2 linked regions of the Saccharobesus litoralis genome follow. The protein of the gene in region 1 interacts with the protein of each later gene in a pairwise test. Links are inferred from orthologs where the notes say so. Each region holds a gene or a part of one and is shown on either strand. Other genes may lie near its edges.

The links.
Region 2: the proteins of C2869_RS17385 (region 1) and C2869_RS03895 interact in binary tests that used the Escherichia coli proteins (3 or more experiments, as listed by UniProt). The link is inferred for Saccharobesus litoralis from one-to-one orthologs.

Annotation. Positions count from the first base shown.
Region 1 is NZ_CP026604.1:4,647,952-4,658,115, forward strand. The notes cover bases 2,286-5,660. They hold C2869_RS17385 (bifunctional acetate--CoA ligase family protein/GNAT family N-acetyltransferase), read left to right. Parts: upstream 2,286-2,655; coding sequence 2,656-5,460; downstream 5,461-5,660. Other genes in these bases: C2869_RS17380 (alkaline phosphatase), read left to right, coding at 2,286-2,608. Outside these bases: C2869_RS17375 (response regulator), read left to right, coding at 1-310; C2869_RS22700 (hypothetical protein), read right to left, coding at 909-1,046; more of C2869_RS17380, read left to right, coding at 1,304-2,285; C2869_RS17390 (DUF6491 family protein), read left to right, coding at 5,664-6,152; adk (adenylate kinase), read right to left, coding at 6,276-6,920; molecular chaperone HtpG, read right to left, coding at 7,090-9,021; murI (glutamate racemase), read right to left, coding at 9,182-9,979; NAD-dependent DNA ligase LigA, read right to left, coding at 10,076-10,164. UniProt on the Escherichia coli protein: Catalyzes the acetyl-CoA-dependent acetylation of lysine residues of a large number of target proteins. Acetylates RNase R in exponential phase cells and RNase II.
Region 2 is NZ_CP026604.1:1,055,563-1,065,092, forward strand. The notes cover bases 2,077-4,817. They hold C2869_RS03895 (DeoR/GlpR family DNA-binding transcription regulator), read left to right. Parts: upstream 2,077-2,915; coding sequence 2,916-3,719; downstream 3,720-4,817. Other genes in these bases: kduD (2-dehydro-3-deoxy-D-gluconate 5-dehydrogenase KduD), read right to left, coding at 2,077-2,357; C2869_RS03900 (FkbM family methyltransferase), read right to left, coding at 3,878-4,699. Outside these bases: C2869_RS03880 (NAD(P) transhydrogenase subunit alpha), read right to left, coding at 1-249; kduI (5-dehydro-4-deoxy-D-glucuronate isomerase), read right to left, coding at 709-1,539; more of kduD, read right to left, coding at 1,584-2,076; C2869_RS03905 (DUF2807 domain-containing protein), read left to right, coding at 4,946-5,896; C2869_RS03910 (GntR family transcriptional regulator), read left to right, coding at 5,889-6,284; C2869_RS03915 (ABC transporter ATP-binding protein), read left to right, coding at 6,277-7,149; C2869_RS03920 (hypothetical protein), read left to right, coding at 7,142-8,125; C2869_RS03925 (hypothetical protein), read left to right, coding at 8,134-8,325; C2869_RS03930 (glycoside hydrolase family 117 protein), read right to left, coding at 8,519-9,530. UniProt on the Escherichia coli protein: Represses ulaG and the ulaABCDEF operon. Two ulaR binding sites have been identified in each promoter.

The sequences.
Region 1 (10,164 bases):
TGGCCCTGAAATTGTCAAGGGCTTACAAGAAGTCATAAAAGGCGGCTCGGTGCTCAGCCCAGAAATAGCCAAAGTGGTACTCGATAATATTCAAAAGCCTGTGACTAGCGAAGATTATAAATTAGCCACGCGAGAAATAGAGGTATTAGAAAAATTATCCTTGGGGCAAAGTGTTAAAGAAATTTCCCGCAGTTTAGCCATTTCACAAAGTACGGTTTCAACTTATTTAGCCAGAATATACGCTAAGCTAGAAGTGCAGTCTCAATCTGGCGCGGTGGCTAAGGCGTTACGCAGTGGCATTATAAAGTAACTATAGTCTTCTCGCTCAGGCTTTATGGTTCATTGTCTGCACTTACTCTCGACTTTGCTTACATGGATGTAAGTCTGCCTCTTCTACACAAGTTTCAGAAGCGCTTTTTTCGGTCAATGAGGGTGAAGTTTTATCACCGAGGCTTAGGAAAATACACTCGTCATCCTCGCGCATGCGGGGATCCAGCGACTTTTGTTGGATAAACATAGTCTAGTTTAAGCAAAAGACACTGGGTTCCTGCCTGCATGGATGCAGGTACTTAGCGATAGCATGGATGCGATAGCTGTGCATACGCAGGAAAGACGGTACTTTTTTAACCACTAAATACTACCTACTAACCCGCATTTTTCTTCGACTTTAGGTTAACTTGAGATAATTAACATTTGTGTAGAAGAGACAGGGGTATAGGTACTTAGGTTTCGTCTGGAACTAGAAACCTGCCCCTAAAACCTGATCGCTTTGACTATAACACTTTTATAATTAATGGCATTCCCAACCACTACAACCTAAAGAACAATATTGCTGGCAATAAAAAACCCGCTATTAAGCGGGTTTTTTGTAGATCCATGATTCATAAATCTATTAATCTGTTAATCTGTTAAGCGTCTTTTTTTTCAACAATTGTTGGCTCTTCATTGAGCTCGGCTGTCGCAGTGTTAAAAAAAGCTGAAACAGCCATAACAACTACTGCAATAGCAACAACCGTTAAGTTTATACCCTGTGAGGCCTTATTCATGGGTCATTACCAACTTTTAGATTTTGTTATTGTTTTTATCAATTACACCACTTACCGGTAAATGACTGAAAGTTAATTACCAACATGCGATTGCACAATAATAGAGCGATTTTTAATCGATAACAAGCACAATATTTATAAATTGCAAAAAAATTAACGAGTTATCTTTCCTTGAATAAACTCGATATACTTTCGACTAAATAAAGGTGTAATAAGTTCACCATAAAATGAATTTTTTACGACAAAAAGGTAAGAAAATGTCAAAAAGTCGTAGGTTAATTTGCTTAATCGGCCTATTTCTATTAACCAGTTGTGGCAACATAAACTCTTCACATTCGGTTAATAAAGCACCAAAAAATATCATATTAATTATTGGTGACGGCATGGGGCCAACTCACATAAGTGCTTATCGTTACCTAACCGAACATAAGTCAGGTAGCACCCAAACGGTATTTGATAAATTCAAACTCGGCACAGCATCCACTTTTCCCGCCGACAATACCTTAGTTACCGATTCCGCAGCAGCGGCAACCGCTTTAGCGACAGGCATAAAAACTTACAATGGTGCCATTGCAGTAGACAAGCAACAGAACCATTTAACAACCTTATTTGAAATCGCTAAACAGCACAACAAACAAACTGGCTTAGCCGTTACCTCTGATATTGCGCATGCCACCCCCGCCAGTTTTTACTCGCATCAACAACGGCGCAAACAAAAAAATGAAATTGCCAATTGGCTAGTCGATAATCAAACCTCAAAACAACCTATCGTTGATGTGATTTTAGGTGGTGGTAAATTTTTTATGAAACGCAGCGACCGAGATTTGATCGCTGAATTACAAGCCAAAGGTTATAGCTATACAGATAACATGGCGCAATTAGCGCAATTAACCAAACCGGCATTAGGTATTTTTCATTCGATTGGCTTTCCCAGTGCACTAGATTCCGATACGCAGCGCTTAAGTCAAATGACAGATACCGCACTTAATTTACTCAAAAATAGCGAACAAGGGTTCGTATTGTTAGTTGAAGGTAGCCAAATTGACTGGTGTGGTCATCAAAACGATATTGCCTGTCTACTGGCTGAAATGGCAGATTTTGCCAATGCAATCGATACGGCGTATCAATTTGCCAGTCAACGCGACGATACGCTCATTGTCATTACAGCGGATCATGAAACCGGCGGTTTAGCATTGGCTTCACAAGGAAAATACCTTTGGAAAGTCGATGAGGTGGCTAAAATTAGCATGACAACAAAAACGATGGCCGCAAAAGTGAAACAAGGAAACGATTTAGCCACGCTATTATCTCAGCACACCCCTTTTACCTATAGCGAACAAGAAATAGCTCAAGCGCAAAGCTACTCCCATTTGGCAACCGAACCCTTTGCTTTACACATTACTAAATTGATCAACAAAAAGTCCAATACGGGTTTTTCAACCACAGGCCACAGCGCAACCGATGTGCAAGTGTTCAGTTACGGTACTGGCTCTGAGCATTTTACAGGATTTATGGATAACACAGATATTGCTAAAAAGTTGATCCAGTTCGTTAAGCAGTAAACGAAAATAGCATAGGGTAAGGGGCATGTTAGCGTCAGGAGCGCACTATGTGGTTTCGTACCCTACTTTCAGCCAAATCGATTGCCGTTATCGGTGCATCTAATGATCCGCAACATAGCGGCTATCATGTTTTATATAATATTAGAGAATACGGCTTTAAAGGTGTGGTTTATCCCATTAACCCCAACTTCAAAGTTGTTCAAACCATGGCTTGCTTTGCTAATTTATCAAACTTACCAAGCTCGCCTGACATCGCCATTATCTGCAACGACCATCAAGCACAAGAACAGCAAAACCTAAATACCACCTTAACCCAACTCGACAAGATGGCCTGTTCTCTTGCCATAATCACTCATAATCCCCCGCATGATATTAGCCCAAATGTCAGCCCTAATAACAGCTCCAATGTCAGTAATGAGTTCAAGGTTACACCTAAGTTAAGTGCTAATAGCAAATCTGCAAAAGGCTTTCAAAATCTTAGAATACTCGGTCCTTGTAGTACAGGTTGGTTAGCGCCATGGCAACGTCTCAATCTTGGTTTCGCGCCAAACTCAATTAAAGTTGGTAATATTGCGGTGATCAGTCAATCTAACTCCATTTCGAGTGGCTTATTAGATTGGGCAGTCAATCGGCAGATCGGTTTCTCCCATTTTATCAATTTAGGGCAAAGCTGTGATTTAAGCCTAAGTGAAGTGCTAGCGCATTTAAGTCAAGATAGTAAAACCCAAACCATTCTGCTGTGTTTACGTTCAATTGACAATGGCCGCAAATTTATGTCGGCTGCTCGTACTGCTGCATTTGCTAAACCCGTGTTAGTGCTAAAAACACGCGCAATGCAAGCTCAACCAATCTCCTATAACACGATACACAATGTCCACCCTGATAATTCAAATGTTGATCCATTAGCCTTTGACGCAGCAGTGAAACGCGCAGGCATGCTGTCGTTTAATAACTTACAAGCGTTATTAACTTACGCAGAAAGACTTGCTCATGGTAAGCGCCCATCACTTCAAGCACATGGTCAACAACACAATAAGCCATTACTCATCATTAGCAACGGCTGGGGTGTTGCCGAACTAGCGATGACGGCGCTGAATCAACAACACCCACAATATGAAAAATCAGGCTTAGCCGATTTAAATAGCCCTTTAACTCAATCATTGGCCAATCACCCCAGCATACGCTTAGCCTCTAATCCAATTATATTAAAGGCCGCTACACAACCCAAAGACTATATATCTCTGCTCAAAGAAATACATAGCTTGCAACCTCAAGCGACAGTGTTACTGATCCACAGTCCTCAATACCAAGTTAACAACCAAGTATTAGCCCAAGCCGTAGCCGATTGGTTTGTATCTAGCAAAGGCAAAGCAAACTTAATGGTGAACTGGCTAGGTGAAACCTCTAATTTGGCTTGTCGAACGATTTTTGCGAATGCCAATATTAGCGCCTTTCGTACGCCTGAAAATGCTGTTAGCGCTTTTATGCAAATGCAAAGCTATATTGAAAACCAAGTCATGTTGCAACAGACACCAGAAGCGATACCAACAGATATTCAATATGAGCCAAACAAAGCTGAAAAAATACTCACGCAAGCTTGGCAACAAAATAAAACGAATAACGCTTTAAACCCTTTGGATTGCTCAGCCATGCTGGCTTGTTACGGAATGCAATCCGTTCCTTGTTTATTCGCAGACACCATTATCAACGCGGCTGATAAAGCCGAAGCTCTGGGCTACCCTGTCGCGTTAAAAGTGAATAATCCACAAAGTATGCCCTATAAAGCGCAATACGGCGGTGTACAACTCGATTTACAAAACGCAATGCAAGTGATAAATGCTGGCGAAAAGATGATGCAACAATTACAAGCCCACCCAACAAAAAACACCACAGAACATGGCTTTATTGTGCAAAAAATGTTGAACCGCGTAAGCAGTCATGAAATTCGCATCTTAGTTAAACGCGATAACACATTGGGTAGTGTAATTTATCTAGGACAAGGAGCATACGAATGGCAACTGCACCGAGATGCAATAGCCGCTTTGCCACCTTTAAATAGCGCCCTAGCCCATAACTTTATTAACCAAGCGTTTGAGCAAGGTAAGCTACGTGATCACCACAGCGTTTATCCTATAGATAGGCACAGTTTAGCTTTGTTTTTATGTCAGTTGAGTCAATTTATTATTGACCAACCTTCAATCACTACACTAGATATAAACCCTCTAGTCGCGGACAAATCCGCCATGTTAGTGCTCGACGTAAATATACAAATCAACGAACCGAAACTCGATAATCAGCAACACGCACATTTAGCGATACAACCTTACCCTAGCCAATGGCAAAGGAAAATTAAACTACCCAATCAGCAAGACATTATTATCCGGCCGATTAGAGCCGAAGATGAGCCGGCTCATCGCATTTTCGATCAACACATGAGCAACGAGGATAGGTATAAACGTTACTTTGGCAATATCCCTAAACTGGATCATTTTGCTTTAGCACGCTTGACGCAACTCGACTATGACCAAGAAATAGCCTTTATTGCGACTACCAATACACCCGCTAATCCAACAACGTTAGGTGTAGTACGCGCGCAATTTGCCAATGACAATGCCACAAATAAATCAATGGCTGAATTTGCCATTGTCATTCAGCAGAACTTTCAAGGCCTTGGATTAAGCAAATCTTTAATGCAACTATTGATTGATTATTGCCAATCTAAACAGATCAAAACACTAAAAGGCGTCACCATGTTAGACAACCATCAGATGGCAGGATTAGCAAAATCAATGGGCTTTACTGTAACCAGAGACTTCGACGCTGGCGAAATCTCTATGGTCCTGATGCTTTAACGTTAGCGAGTTGAGCGAGCAAGCTTTAGACATAACTTGTGTTAGCCGAAATCAATTCGGCCCACAATGGATACTTTTTTTAATCAGCTAAATAAGCTAACAATACGTAACAATTTGTAAATTCACCGCATTGCATTGTGCAATTTTTTGCTAGGCCAGTTACACTTCAATTATACGCTTTAAAAATACAGTGAATGCTTATCATGAAACGCTCTAACCTAATGATTGTCGCCATTGCGGCCGCCAGCTTAGCCGGCTGTGAATTAACCGATGAAAATACGGTTTCTATTCCTGATTTAAGTGCTACGTTGGCCAATCAAACCGGACAAGACGGCAGGGCTTGTGTCGATAAAGGCGATATTCGCGGCTTTGGTGCGCTTAACGACAGGGCTTTATTTGTCGATACGATGGGCGATGGTTATTTTGTCATGACCACATTATGGAGTTGTTATTCGTTAGATACCGCATTTCAAGTAGGCTTTGATTCACGCAGCTATCAAATATGTGGCGGGCGCTCGGATAAAATACTGACTAGTGATGAAAAATGTTTGGTCAAGCAAGTATTCAAATTTGATGATCGCAAAGCAGCCCACCAAGCCGTAGATAAAGCAGAGCTAGAGCGCGAGCAACTTAAAAAAGCGGCTGAGCAAAAACAAACAAATAAGCCAGAACACACTAACCAGTCTGCGTAAGTTAAATCGTTTAAAAAACGTAAAGGAAAGGTTTAAGCAGGATCAAAAACGGCTCGCCTAGCGAGCCGTTTTAAATTTTTTAATTGGTCTATTAATTTGCCAAAGTCAAAATGACTGGAAAAATTAACCTAACAATTCAGCTAATTTAGCGCTAACTTGCTCAACCGGCTGAGTACCGTCTAATTTAAAGTACTTAGTTTGGCCTTTTTCAGCCATAGCTGAATAGTAGTTGATTAACGGCGCTGTTTGCTCGTGATAAACACCTAAACGCTTACGCACAGTTTCAGGTTTATCATCTTCACGCGTGACTAAGTCTTCACCTGTTTCATCATCTTTACCTTCCACTTTTGGCGGATTGTAAACAACGTGATAAACACGTCCAGATGCAGGATGTTGACGACGGCCACTCATACGCTCAACAATCACTTCATCAGCAACATCGAATTCTAATACAGCGTCAATGTCGACACCGTTTTCGACCATAGCATCAGCTTGTGGGATGGTGCGTGGAAAACCATCAAGTAAAAAACCTTTTGCACAATCGTCTTGGGCAATACGCTCTTTAACTAAACCTATGATGATATCATCAGAAACCAAGTTACCCGCATCGATAACTTGTTTTGCGGCTAAACCTAACTCGGTTCCCGCTTTAATGGCAGCTCGTAGCATATCACCAGTAGAGATCTGTGGAATGCCATACTTTTGCATTAAGAATTGAGCCTGAGTACCTTTACCCGCACCCGGCGCGCCTAATAATATAATGCGCATAATCGCCTCTTGTATCATGAATTTAAACTGCCGCCAATTTACACGTTAGATAACTAAGATACAAGGACAAGAGCTCGCTGAATGGCTGCAAGACAAACTAATTTGCCATATAAAAGCAAAAAAGGAGCCGATTAGGCTCCTTTTCAAATAATTGTTGGCAGTTGAGCGTTTAAGCTGTGACTTTTAACAATAATTTATTTAAGCGTGATACAAAGCTCGCTGGATCTTCCAAGCTACCTTTTTCTGCCAATGTTGCTTGTAAAAACAACACGTCAACCCACTCTTTAAACGCTTCTTCGTCTGCTTCATCAGCCACTCGCTTAACTAATGCATGCTCAGGGTTAACTTCAAAAATGTACTTAGTTTCAGGCGCAGCTTGACCTGCCGCTTCTAACAACTTAGCCATTTGCGTATTCATGTCGTTTTCGTCAGTAGTAATAACCGCTGGCGATTCCGTTAAGCGATGAGAAACTTTAACGTCTTTAACTTTGTCACCTAACGCCGTTTTAGCACGCTCTACAAAGCTAGAAAATTCTTTTTCCGTTTCTTCTTGCTCTTTCTTCGTTTCTTCATCATCTAAGTCAGATAAATCAACATTGGCTTTAGCAACAGACTGGAATTGCTTTTCGCTATACTCAGTTAGATGCGACATCAACCACTCATCAATGCGATCTGACATCAATAAGACTTCAATGCCCTTCTTACGGAAGATCTCTAAATGCGGGCTGTTTTTCGCCGCATCAAAGCTATCAGCCGTAATATAGTAAATCTTATCTTGGCCTTCTTTCATACGCTCAATGTAAGCGTCTAAGCCAACCGATTGCTCAGCAGTATCGTTGTGCGTTGAAGCAAAACGGAATAACTTGGCGATCTTTTCTTTATTCGCAAAGTCTTCAGCTGGACCTTCTTTTAATACGTTACCAAACTCTTTCCAGAAGGTTGCATACTCTTGTGCTTTTTCTTCGTTCTTAGCCATACGGTCTAATAACGATAAGATCTTCTTAGTATTACCCGAGCGAATGCTTTGCGTGATCTTATTATCTTGTAAAATTTCACGCGAAACATTTAATGGTAAATCATTAGAATCAACTAAACCTTTTACAAAACGTAAGTAACTTGGTAAGAATTTTTCAGCGTCATCCATAATGAAAACGCGCTGAACGTACAATTTAATACCATTCTTAGTATCACGGTCCCACATGTTAAATGGCGCACGCTTAGGAATATACAACAAGCTCGTATATTCAGTTTTACCTTCAACTTTGCTATGGCTCCAAGTTAATGGATCATCAAAGTCGTGGGCAACTGTCTTATAAAACTCTTTGTATTCGTCTTCACTAATATCTGCTTTTTCGCATGTCCAAAGTGCCGTGCCTTTGTTGATAGCTTCCCACTTAGCTGGCTCTGCTGGCGAGCTTTCATTACCCTCTTCGTCAGTTACCGCTGGCACTTCTTCTTTGAACATTTGCACAGGAATGTTGATGTGATCAGAATAACGCGTGATAGTACTACGCACTTTCCAATCATCTAAAAACTCATCTTCGTCTTCACGTAAGTGTAAAATAATTTCCGTACCGCGCTGTGGTACTTCAATATCAGCAATGGTGAAATCGCCTTCGCCTTTTGATGTCCATTCAACACCTTGGCTAGCATCGACACCTGCGGCACGCGTTTTAACCACGACTTCGTCAGCTACGATGAAAGCTGAATAAAAACCAACACCAAATTGACCAATTAATTGTGAATCTTTGGCTTGGTCACCGGATAATTTACTGAAGAAATCAGCTGTACCTGACTTAGCAATTGTCCCTAGGTTATTGATCACGTCTTCACGTGTCATACCAATACCATTATCAGCGATCGTAATGGTACGCGCGTCTTTGTTTACTGATACACGAACGCGCAGGTCACCGTCATTTTCATATAAATCGTTATTTTCTAACGCCTTGAAGCGTAATTTATCGGCGGCATCTGATGCGTTTGATACTAACTCACGTAAGAAAATTTCTTTGTTTGAATACAGTGAGTGGATCATAAGTTGAAGTAGTTGCTTTACTTCGGTTTGAAAACCAAGCGTTTCTTTTTGAGCTGCTTCAGACATCTTAAGTCGTTCTCCTAGATGCGATATTAGAAAAAATAAATTATGCGTTTGCGACGATTATGTCGCTGTTGCAATGAAAAATGGGGATAAAGAAAAAAGATTCAAGGCAAAAATTAAAAAAAGATCCAAGCGAGAACGAACTGGATTTAAAAATTACTGGTTAACCGAATTGGTTTAAGGTGTGTACCTGACTGTCTTTCCCTAACAGTCGAGCAATATTACGCTGGGTTAATTCAACACTACCCGAGGTAAAATAAGTCACCTCGCCTTCTGTTTGGTTTACAGGATCCGCGGTAATTTTTAACAAGTCTTGAACGCGCTTAGCCACGGCTTTACCCGGCTCGATAATATGCACCGGATAATCAAAGCACGCCGCAATTTCATTTTGTAAGAATGGATAATGCGTACAAGCTAATACCAAAGTATCTGGCTTATCGACAATCAAACTTTGCAAGGTCGATTTAACAATACGACTCGATACTGATTTATCAACCCCTTGCTCGACTAATTCAACCCAGCCATTGCACACCAAATAACTCACTTGTGAATGCTGCTGACTGTAGCTAGCGACTAATTTATTTAATCGATTGCTGTTAATGGTGTTGTGGGTTGCTAATACCGCCACATGTGGCCGCGCCAAGTCATTAAGTGCCGGTTTAACCGCAGGTTCAATTCCAACAAAGGGAATGTCGTAGGTTAGGCGCAAACGGTCAATGACAGCCACTGTAGCCGTATTGCAGGCAATCACAATAGCTTGGACCTTTTGCTTAAGTAAAAAGTCAACGATAACGCAACAGCGCTGCCAAACTTGCTCGGTGGTTTTTAAACCATAGGGGGCATATTGGCTATCTGAGACATAAATAAAGTCTTGCTGAGGCAGTAAATCCGTCAGTTCTCGCAAAACGGATAAACCACCAATGCCTGAATCAAATACACCTATGGGTTGCTTGTTAGTCATGTTCATCAAAAAACGATTGTCGCCGCAAGCGACGACCTACAAGGATGTAGGAAGTGCCGATTATGTCCGGAACTATTTTCGGCCGACCTACAAGGATTAACCAACATTATTGTCATTAAAGAAGGCTAACATATCGTCTTCTGTCCATACCTTAACGCCTAACGATTGAGCTTTAGTTAATTTAG
Region 2 (9,530 bases), 3.6 Mb from region 1 along the record:
TAAGTCTTGTTCAGGTAATTTGTGCACTGACAAGACGACATCTGCTTTCCCTAGCAATTTTTTACGATCCTTAACCACTGTTGCACCAGCCTCGATATATTGCTCATCATTTATATAAAGATGAGCACCAAGGCCAGTCTCAATTTGCACGCTAGCACCAAGCAAAACATAAGCTTTGATATTGCTTGGCAATAATGCACAGCGTTTTTCACCTGCAACTGTTTCTTTGGGAAACGCGATGATTGGCATAACAACTCCTAAATTTAGGGTGTAAAAAGCCTAGGCTTCAAAACGATGCCTAAACTAATAAAAACAGGTTGAGAATTAACTGGCTTGGGTAAACCAGTTAATGGCTACATTTATTTAGTACTTGTTCCAGAAAGAGATGATCGGCTCAATTTATTCGCTCGATGTACAGGGTTTGCTAACAACCGTGATGTTTTTAGCCACCCTAAGATTAAATGAAAAACTTCAGGCTGAGCTCGTCGAAGTCTCGTTACTTTCTAATTTACCGACACTTCGACTGCTTCGCGCTCAGTGTGAAAGAGTTCACTAACCCAACACATGTATCATGATCACCAAGGCTTTCAACTAATCAAAACTAAAATGAAAACAGTACTCGTCGCAAAACATAAACCTAGATATTTGGAAGTTATCCAGGCTTGCTAGGGGGGAATTGGCTTTGCGACTGTATTTTAAAAATACGAACTACTTAAGGTCAGCAACCGTGATGTGGTCCATATCGTCAAACTCTTGGTTTTCACCACCCATAGCCCAAACAAAAGTGTAGTTGGTAGTACCTACACCACTATGAATAGACCAGCTAGGTGAAGCAATAGCGACACCAGGCTCTAACGGCAGTGGACGAACCTCGCTTGGCTCACCCATTAAGTGAAAAACTCTTTCCTCTTCAGGTAAATCGAAATACATGTAAATTTCGGTACGACGGAAATGAGTATGCGGCGGCTTAGTATTCCAAACGCTGCCTGGCTTTAATTCCGTCATGCCCATCACTAATTGGCAGCTATCAACAATACCAGGACGGATAGATTGGAAAATAGTACGCTCGTTTGATGTTTCTTGCGCGCCTAATTCAATGCGCTTGGCATCGCTTTTGGGGACGTGTACCGTTTTGGTTACACGGTGCGCGGGATAGGAAACAAGATAAAACTTAGCTGGGTTTGCAGGATCTTCAGAGGTGAACTGCACTTCTTTGCTTTCTTTGGCAATATATAAGCTGTCTTTGTTAGCCATAGCATACGTTTCGCCATCGACAGTAATTGTGCCATTACCACCAATATTGATAACACCGGCTTCACGGCGTTGACAAAAATAATCAGCGGCTAACTCTTTGTGAGTGGGTAAATCAATAGCTTGTGTTGTCGGCGTGATCCCGGCGATCACACCACGATCAACATCGGTGTAAGTTAATTTAATCTCACCATCAACAAATAACTGCTGAGTCACGAAAGCTTCACGTAACTCACCATTACGCATGTCTTTGTAACTTCTGATATCTGCAGAGAACATGAAGTCCATAAGAATTCCTCAATAAAATTAATAATTAAAAGTGACGCGCTCGATTAGCGCGCCATCCAGCCACCGTCAACAAGCATGACGTGACCATTCATATAATTAGAAGCTGGGCTTGATAAGAATACGGTTGCACCGGCTAAATCTTCCGGCTTACCCCATTCTCCTGCTGGGATCCGAGCACTAATGCTGGCGTAGCGCTCAGCATCGTTGCGTAAATTCTCAGTGTTGTCGGTTGCAAAGTAACCTGGCGCAATTGCATTAACTTGAATACCAGAACTCGCCCACTCATTAGCAAGGGCTTTGGTTATTTGCGCGACACCACCTTTACTAGCGGCATAAGCAGGAACCGTAATACCACCAGAAAAGCTCAGCAATGATGCGATATTAATAATTTTGCCTGAGCCTTGTTTAAGCATATGTTTGCCAGCTTCACGACAGAATTTGAAAACCCCGTTCAAATTGACATTGATAACATCGTTCCAATCTTCATCAGAAAACTCATGTGCAGGCGCTCGTTTAATCGTGCCCGCATTATTAACAAGAATATCAATCCGCCCGAACTTCTCGATTGTGGCAGCAATAACCGCTTTAATTTGCTCACCATCACTTTGATCACAACCCAAGGCTAAATAATCAATGCCCTTTTCTTGTAATAAGCTAACGGTTTTCGTTACGCTTTCAGGTTTTGAACCGACTGCGACTATAGTTGCACCGGCTTCGCCTAACGCTATTGCCATAGCCTGACCAAGACCACGACTTGCACCTGTGACTATGGCGACTTTACCGTTTAAGCCAAACTGTTTAATCAAATACTCTTGCATTCATTGCCTCACTTACTTTAATGGCCCAAGGCTCAAAATTACGCAGTTTAATAATGCGGTCGTTCAAACGGTGCCAAACCATGTTAAAGACAAACTTATTTACTCAATAAGCCTTACTTATTTTCAAAAAATGGGAATTCATTGCCATGACTCTGATGAAAAACTGCAAGTTAAATTAAAAAATTAACCGCAACTAATCTGAAAGACTCATCACACTAGACCTCATTTTGAATATACTGGATCCTAATATGACACATAATGATTGTAAATGATTATTTAATTATCGAATTGATTATTTTAATAACAAATCGTTAACTTATTAATTTACATTGATTTAACGCAATGTATTAATAATTAAGCCTGTTACACTCTGCACCAGTATCAATAAAATGAAATATTATTAATCACTTGTGAATACAAATGACAAAATATGAAAATAAAACTATCATAATTTGTCATACAGTGATAAGATATATGTTGTTTGTATATGAATAAAATTGCCGATAGAATATGACTAAAGTTGAATTGAAAAGTTTGAAAACTGGTAAGGATTTACCAATGCTAGAAAAACATAGACAACAATTAATTAAAGACATACTCGATCAGCAGCAGTTTGCGAGCGTTAAAGATTTAACTGAAAAACTTAACGCATCGGAAGCAACTATCCGCCGTGATATTACGAAAATGAGTAAGCGCGGCGAGATAAATAAAATTCGTGGCGGCGCAGAATCAATGAATACCGAGCCACGTAAAAAACATATCTCTAGTACATCGTTTATGGTCGATGTGGAACAACGCGTTGATACTAAACGTCTAATCGCCAAGCGTGCAGCTGAGCTTTGTAAAGACGGTGATTCAGTTATTATTAACGGTGGTAGTTCAACCTACATGATGGGTGAATACTTGTCGTCTGTACAAATGAATATTTTGACCAACTCATTTGTACTAGCAAACTACTTAACTGAACACACAGATAACCAAGTGACTTTGCCAGGTGGTGAAATTTACCGTGAGCAAGGCATTATTCTTAGCTCGTACGAAAAAGACAGCACGGAAAATTACTTTGGCTCTATGATGTTTATGGGTACACCAGGTATTGGTAAATTCGGCGTCATGGAAAGCGACCCTCTACTTATCCGCTCTGAACAAAAGCTTTATAAACAAGCTGAAAAGCTAGTGATATTGGCTGACAGCACCAAGCTTGGTAAGCGCAGTAACTTTATTTTCTGTCCGTTAAAAGATGTAGATATTTTAATTACTGACTCAGGCGCATCTGACGAGTTAATTCAATATTTTGAAAGCAATGGCATTGAAGTGATTGTTGTTGAAAAAGCTGAAGAAGAAGCTAACGTTACCGCCTAACTCTCATTCAGTCAGTTTATCGCCCAAGCGTAAACTGACTGATTAACTCCCTGACTATCCAGCAAATTCAATTACCCGTTCGACTGTATATTTCCCTGTTACACTCACAATACAAAGCCAGCTATTAGATTTAGGCTTAAATTAGCGGGCTTTAGCAATTATCCGTTTCCTTCTTGCACCCATTCAAACGATACTATTTTATTAATAGGATCTTGGCTATGTACCGCCAGCAGGTTTATACCAACACTGTAGTAACGGTAGCCGAAGGTTTGTAATAATTCGATAATCTTATCGCGGTCTGATTTACAGGCTTCAATATGTAAAACGGGTTGGCAACGATCAATTGTTTTTTTAGCGCCATTGAGTACATCCATTTCCATGCCCTCAACGTCGATTTTAATTAAATCGACCCGTTGCGCGGATAAAGAATCAATGGAGATCAAGGACACTGGTTTACAGTCTTGTTGTTGATAAGACACGCTTTGACCAATATCTTCACCATCTGGCCTTGGTTTTATTTCTAAACTGCCAAAACTAGCGGGTTGTAAATAGTCCAGTTGTGGAACCAATATGGTTCCAACTTGCTCACCCACCGCCGCGTGATTAACACTGGCATTAAAGCAATTATTCAAGGCTATATTGCCCGCTAACGCATAAAAAGTTCGCTCTTGTGCTTCAAACGCAACCACTTCGCCCCAGCCATGCATCAACTTTGCCCATTCCACAGTATGCACACCTATATTAGCGCCGCAATCAATGGCGATAACCCCATCTCCATGAGCATCGCGCCGTGCTTGTAATAACACGCTAATAGCGTCAACCTCGTTTGGATCAAAACAGGAATTGATCATTAATTGATGGCCTACGCCATAAGCCATGTTGTCATCTGTGACACAGTAATCATGACGATTAACAATCAAGCTACCGTGGTGCGTAGCAGTGAGTACAAAAGCGATCGGGCGGGTATTACGAGTATTCATTTGGTGTTAACTGTCCATATTATTTGCCATTACACGCATAAGGCTAGCACACCCAATACGCAGCGCAACCGCACACTAAGTTTTACAAACGAAAAATATTCAACACCTAACAAACTGAAATAAATAAACTTTTTTATTTCCTTAATAATACAGATTAAAAAAACAGCAAAATAACTTGCCGGATAAAATATTCAAAGATATAGTGTTATACATATGTATAACACTATATCTAAAAAGGATGTCAAAATGAAAGCTTGGAAAGTCTGTTGGGTATTGCTAGCAGCTCTATTGATCAATACCAATACACTGGCAGAAAGTGCTCTGTATAAATCAATCCCGCTGCAGGGTATCACTATCTTGGAGGCGGATGGGAATTTGCATGTTGAAGTGATTTACAGCCATGAAGAACGCGCCGAGGTATTTTTGCGTAAAAATGCAATTAACTCAGTCATTATAAGTAAGGAGCCACTATCACTCGAAACTGACGAGCAAGAGGCCACTTTTCGTTTACGTGTTAGAGAGCAGCCTGCATTGCAAAACCCCAAAGACGAAGAGTCCGCACTGGCTATCGTTAAGCTTTACACGTCTATAATTAGCTTTATCGCTGCTAGCGAATTGCAACAATTAGTCGTATCAAATCAGACTGAATCGACCGACAAATGGCTAAGAATTCGTTTAAGTGGTGACAGTAAAGCGCAAGTTAATGGCCACTTTGTGCGATTAACCTTAGACATCAATGAAACCTCTGATGCTCAATTAATGGATAGTAAGACCAAGAAGTTAGTGGTACGCCAGCGCGACCAAAGCCGCTTGAATGTGGCCGACAGTCAATTTAATGAGATAGATATGAATGGCCGCCATACTTCGCTATTTACCGCCAACAGTATCACAGCTGAGCAGCTTAAAGTGACGATGAATCAGAGTGCGCGTATCACATTTGACCAAGACAGCTTAGTTGAGATCGTTGATGTGGAGGCACGTAATCAAAGCCAAATTCATCTGCTTGCGGCACAAACACGTTCAACCAAAGTCAATGTAAAAAATCAGGCTGAGGTACATTTAGGCAATGCCAATCACTTGCATGGTTCGGCGCGACACCAATCTCTTGTCACATACAGAGACACGGATGAATCGCAATTAAATGTAAAAATACGCAACAACGCCAAGCTCAAACGTCAGGAGTTGAGTCATGAATAATGTTTGGCATGACGACCAGCCTATTTATAAGCAATTAGTGGCTAAGCTGAAAACAGCCATTTTAAACAACAATTATCCTGAAGAGTCGGCGCTACCCTCGGTAAGGGCAATTTCAGCAGAACTACAGATCAATCATATTACCGTATCAAAAGCCTATCACGAATTGTTGGATGAAGGCTTAATTGAGAAAAGAAGAGGATTAGGCATGTTTGTTAAAACTGGCGCGATCAACGCATTGTTACTAGCCGAAAAAGCCAAATTTTTATCGGAAGATTTGCCGCATTTTATCGAGAAAATGCAGCAGTTGAATATCGAACAACAAGATGTCATCGACCGCATCCAGCAACTTATGATGAGTACATCGACAAAGGATCTGAACAATGACTAATATCATTCAAGCCAGCAATCTCAACAAACACTATGGTAAAAAACAAGTATTAAGCAATATTAATTTGTCAGTTAATGCCGGTGAAATTGTCGGTGTAGTCGGCAGCAATGGTGCTGGCAAAAGTACCTTGCTTAAAAGCTTACTAGGCTTAACCCGTGTAGACGGCGATCTGACGGTTTGCAAATTAGATCCGCATGCCTCACAACACAAATTAATGGAAAAAGTTAGCTTTATTGCCGACACCGCCACCTTACCCAAATGGATAAATGCTCAGCAGTTATTTGACTACTGTGCTCAGGTTCATCCGAGTTTTCGCCGTGATTTGGCTGAGGCGTTTTTGTCTAAAACCAATATCAAACCCGAACTGCCAGTGAAAAAAATGTCAAAAGGCATGATCACTCAATTGCACTTAGCCATGGTGTTAGCTATTGAGTCTGAACTACTGGTTTTAGACGAACCGACACTTGGTCTTGACGTACTAAGACGTAAAGCCTTTTACAATAATTTGCTCGAAGACTATTTTGACGATAACAATACGATTGTCATCACCAGCCATCAAATAGAAGAAATTGAGCACATTCTGACCCGAGTGGTGTTTATCGATGATGGCAAAATCGCCTTAGATATCAATATTGATGAACTCGAAAATACGTTTTTCCAAGTGACCATTAAACCCGAACAACAGCAGCAAGCCGAGTTGTTAAAGCCAATTTATTGTAGCAACACCATTGAAGGTCGCTCGTATATTTTCCAAAACGCTAATCAGCAAGAGTTACAATGTTTTGGCACCTTAAAAACCCCTAGCCTAACTGACATTTTGGTCGCACTCATGAGCAACAAAACAACGGAGATGGAACATGCTTAATTTATATTTTTCGCAACTCAAACGAGAGTTTTGGGAACATAAAACCAGTTTAGTTAACATTCCGCTTACTTTGTCTAGCGTTGCCATTATTGCTTTACTGGCAGGCTTAATTTATTTTTCGTTGGCTGAGCATAAGCAAATATTTGTTCAATCCGACGGGGATTTGTATGTTTCCGTACCCAATCAACTAAAAGGCGCACCAGTGACCCTAGTTGACAGTCATAACCAAAGTGACTTAGGCAGTTGGCAACAAACAGACGTTAAATTTCCGGCTCGTATAATTAATAAAGAAATGGATCTACCCAAAAGCATCGAGCGCGGCAAAGAAGAAGTGAGATCCTTTTTGTTTGTCGCCACTGTCATATTGGTATTTTTTTCAGTGCTAGGTATTCTTTGTTCAAGCTTGTCGGCAGACAGAAAAGACAGCAGTATTTTGCTGTGGCGCTCGTTACCCGTGCCTGAAAGCCGTAATGTGCTAATTAAGTACGCCAACGCTTTTATCGTTCTGCCCTGCATTTATATCGTGTTTGCAATAGTCACGATGGGCATTATGCTAAGTATGCTGTCGATAACAGAATACATATTCTCACCCGCAGCCGAGCTTATTTTAACCAGTTCGTTTTATCACTTTTACACTAGCTATATAGCGGTTGTGTTTTATTTGTTTTTTGCCTTGTTGTGGTTATCCCCCCTACTCGCGTGGGTTGGTTTGGCCTGCAGTTACCCTAGTAAATTTAGCCCTTTTATTGTCGTTGCGCCCTTTGTATTAATCGCAATTATTGAAGCCTTAGTTTTCCGAACTTCGCACTTTAGCCAAACGGTATTAGACTACATTGACAATGGCATGGACTCGGTAGGTCATTTAGTTCACGGCAAATCTGAACTAATCGATTTTTCACAGCCCGCGATAGGCATCGCCCTGACCGCCTTGTTAATCACAGCTACCATTTACTTACGTAAATGGCGTATCGATTAGGAGGCGTCATGAATACAACTAAAAAGGCTTTATTGATTGTCGTTGTGGCATTTTTGCTACTGGGCTTGTTGATGCTCAAGCCTTATCAAAAACAAAGGATTTTGGATTTTTTCGCACTGCAATCGAGTTATATTTCAAGTTTGCAAAACCTCGATAACCCGCAATCAATGAAATATGTAAACTCGGCGCCGTTATTATAAGCTGCGTAAAAAAAAGCCAGACCTATTTAGGTCTGGCAAACACACCACTATTAGACGAGGCTCTCGTCTTTTAGCACAAAATCAGAAAAACAATACACATCGTTACCGATTTAACTTAAGTCTAGCTTTAGCATGGTATAAGCCAAAGTTGTTTTACCTATCGAAACAATTCTTACCTAATTGTTAACAGTTTTTACTGTTTTTGGCTTTCAGCAAAAGCTTGATTACGCTGTTGAATCGCCTTGCGCTGCTTACTATTTAAACCTTGGCTGAAATACACATCAGGCTTTAAATATACCCCTGAGTTTTTCATGACAGGATCATGTACATCCAAGCTTAAATCACAATCAAACCGCGCTAACATTGAATGACGATTCGGCGGCGTACCCGCATTAATAAAATGACTCATGCCCCAAGTGATCCCTTTAGCATATGGCGCATTAGTAAAAGCATCGGGTGAAAAAGGCGCTGCCGCTGTTGGCGGTAAGCTAATCACTGACTGAATTGTAAAATTAACCCCATCAGGCGCATATTGAATGGTGCTGCGCTCATTACCATCCTTATTAACAATACTGGCAATACCCTCTTTATACGGGAAATAAGTCGCTTCATGCCCAGAGTTAGAGATTGGATTTAGCGGGTGCTTAGTAAAAGGACCTAGTGGATCATCAGCCATGGCAATACCATTGGCGACTGCATATTTAGTACGGTGATCAGGCCATTTGTTGTAGGTAGCTTTGTAATAAAGATAAATTTTTCCGTTGTAAACGATAGGCTGCGGATCATGAGTTTGGTCTTGGTCCCAATCGCCTTTTTGGCCGGAATGTACAACAATTTTATTAACCGGTGTCCAAGGGCCATTCGGTGAATCAGCATAAGAAACTGTAACCGGACAAAAATCACCATTTAAACCACTTGGCTCAACAAAGCCTTGATAATAGAGGTAGTACTTTCCTTTCCATTTTAAAATATCTGGTGTCGCAACAGAACGATGGCCAGGATAGGGTTTTGGTGGGCGCGGCACAGCTACACCCTGCTCTTGCCAAGTAAAGCCATCTTTACTGGTGGCATACCAAATTTCCGCTAAATCCCAATCGGTAGATGGAATAGTATCAGTCGCCTTATGCGCATTACTCCAGCCGATAGGTGGTACTTTTGTATGACGCTTGGTATACCAAATATAATATTGGCCGTTTTCAAAGATC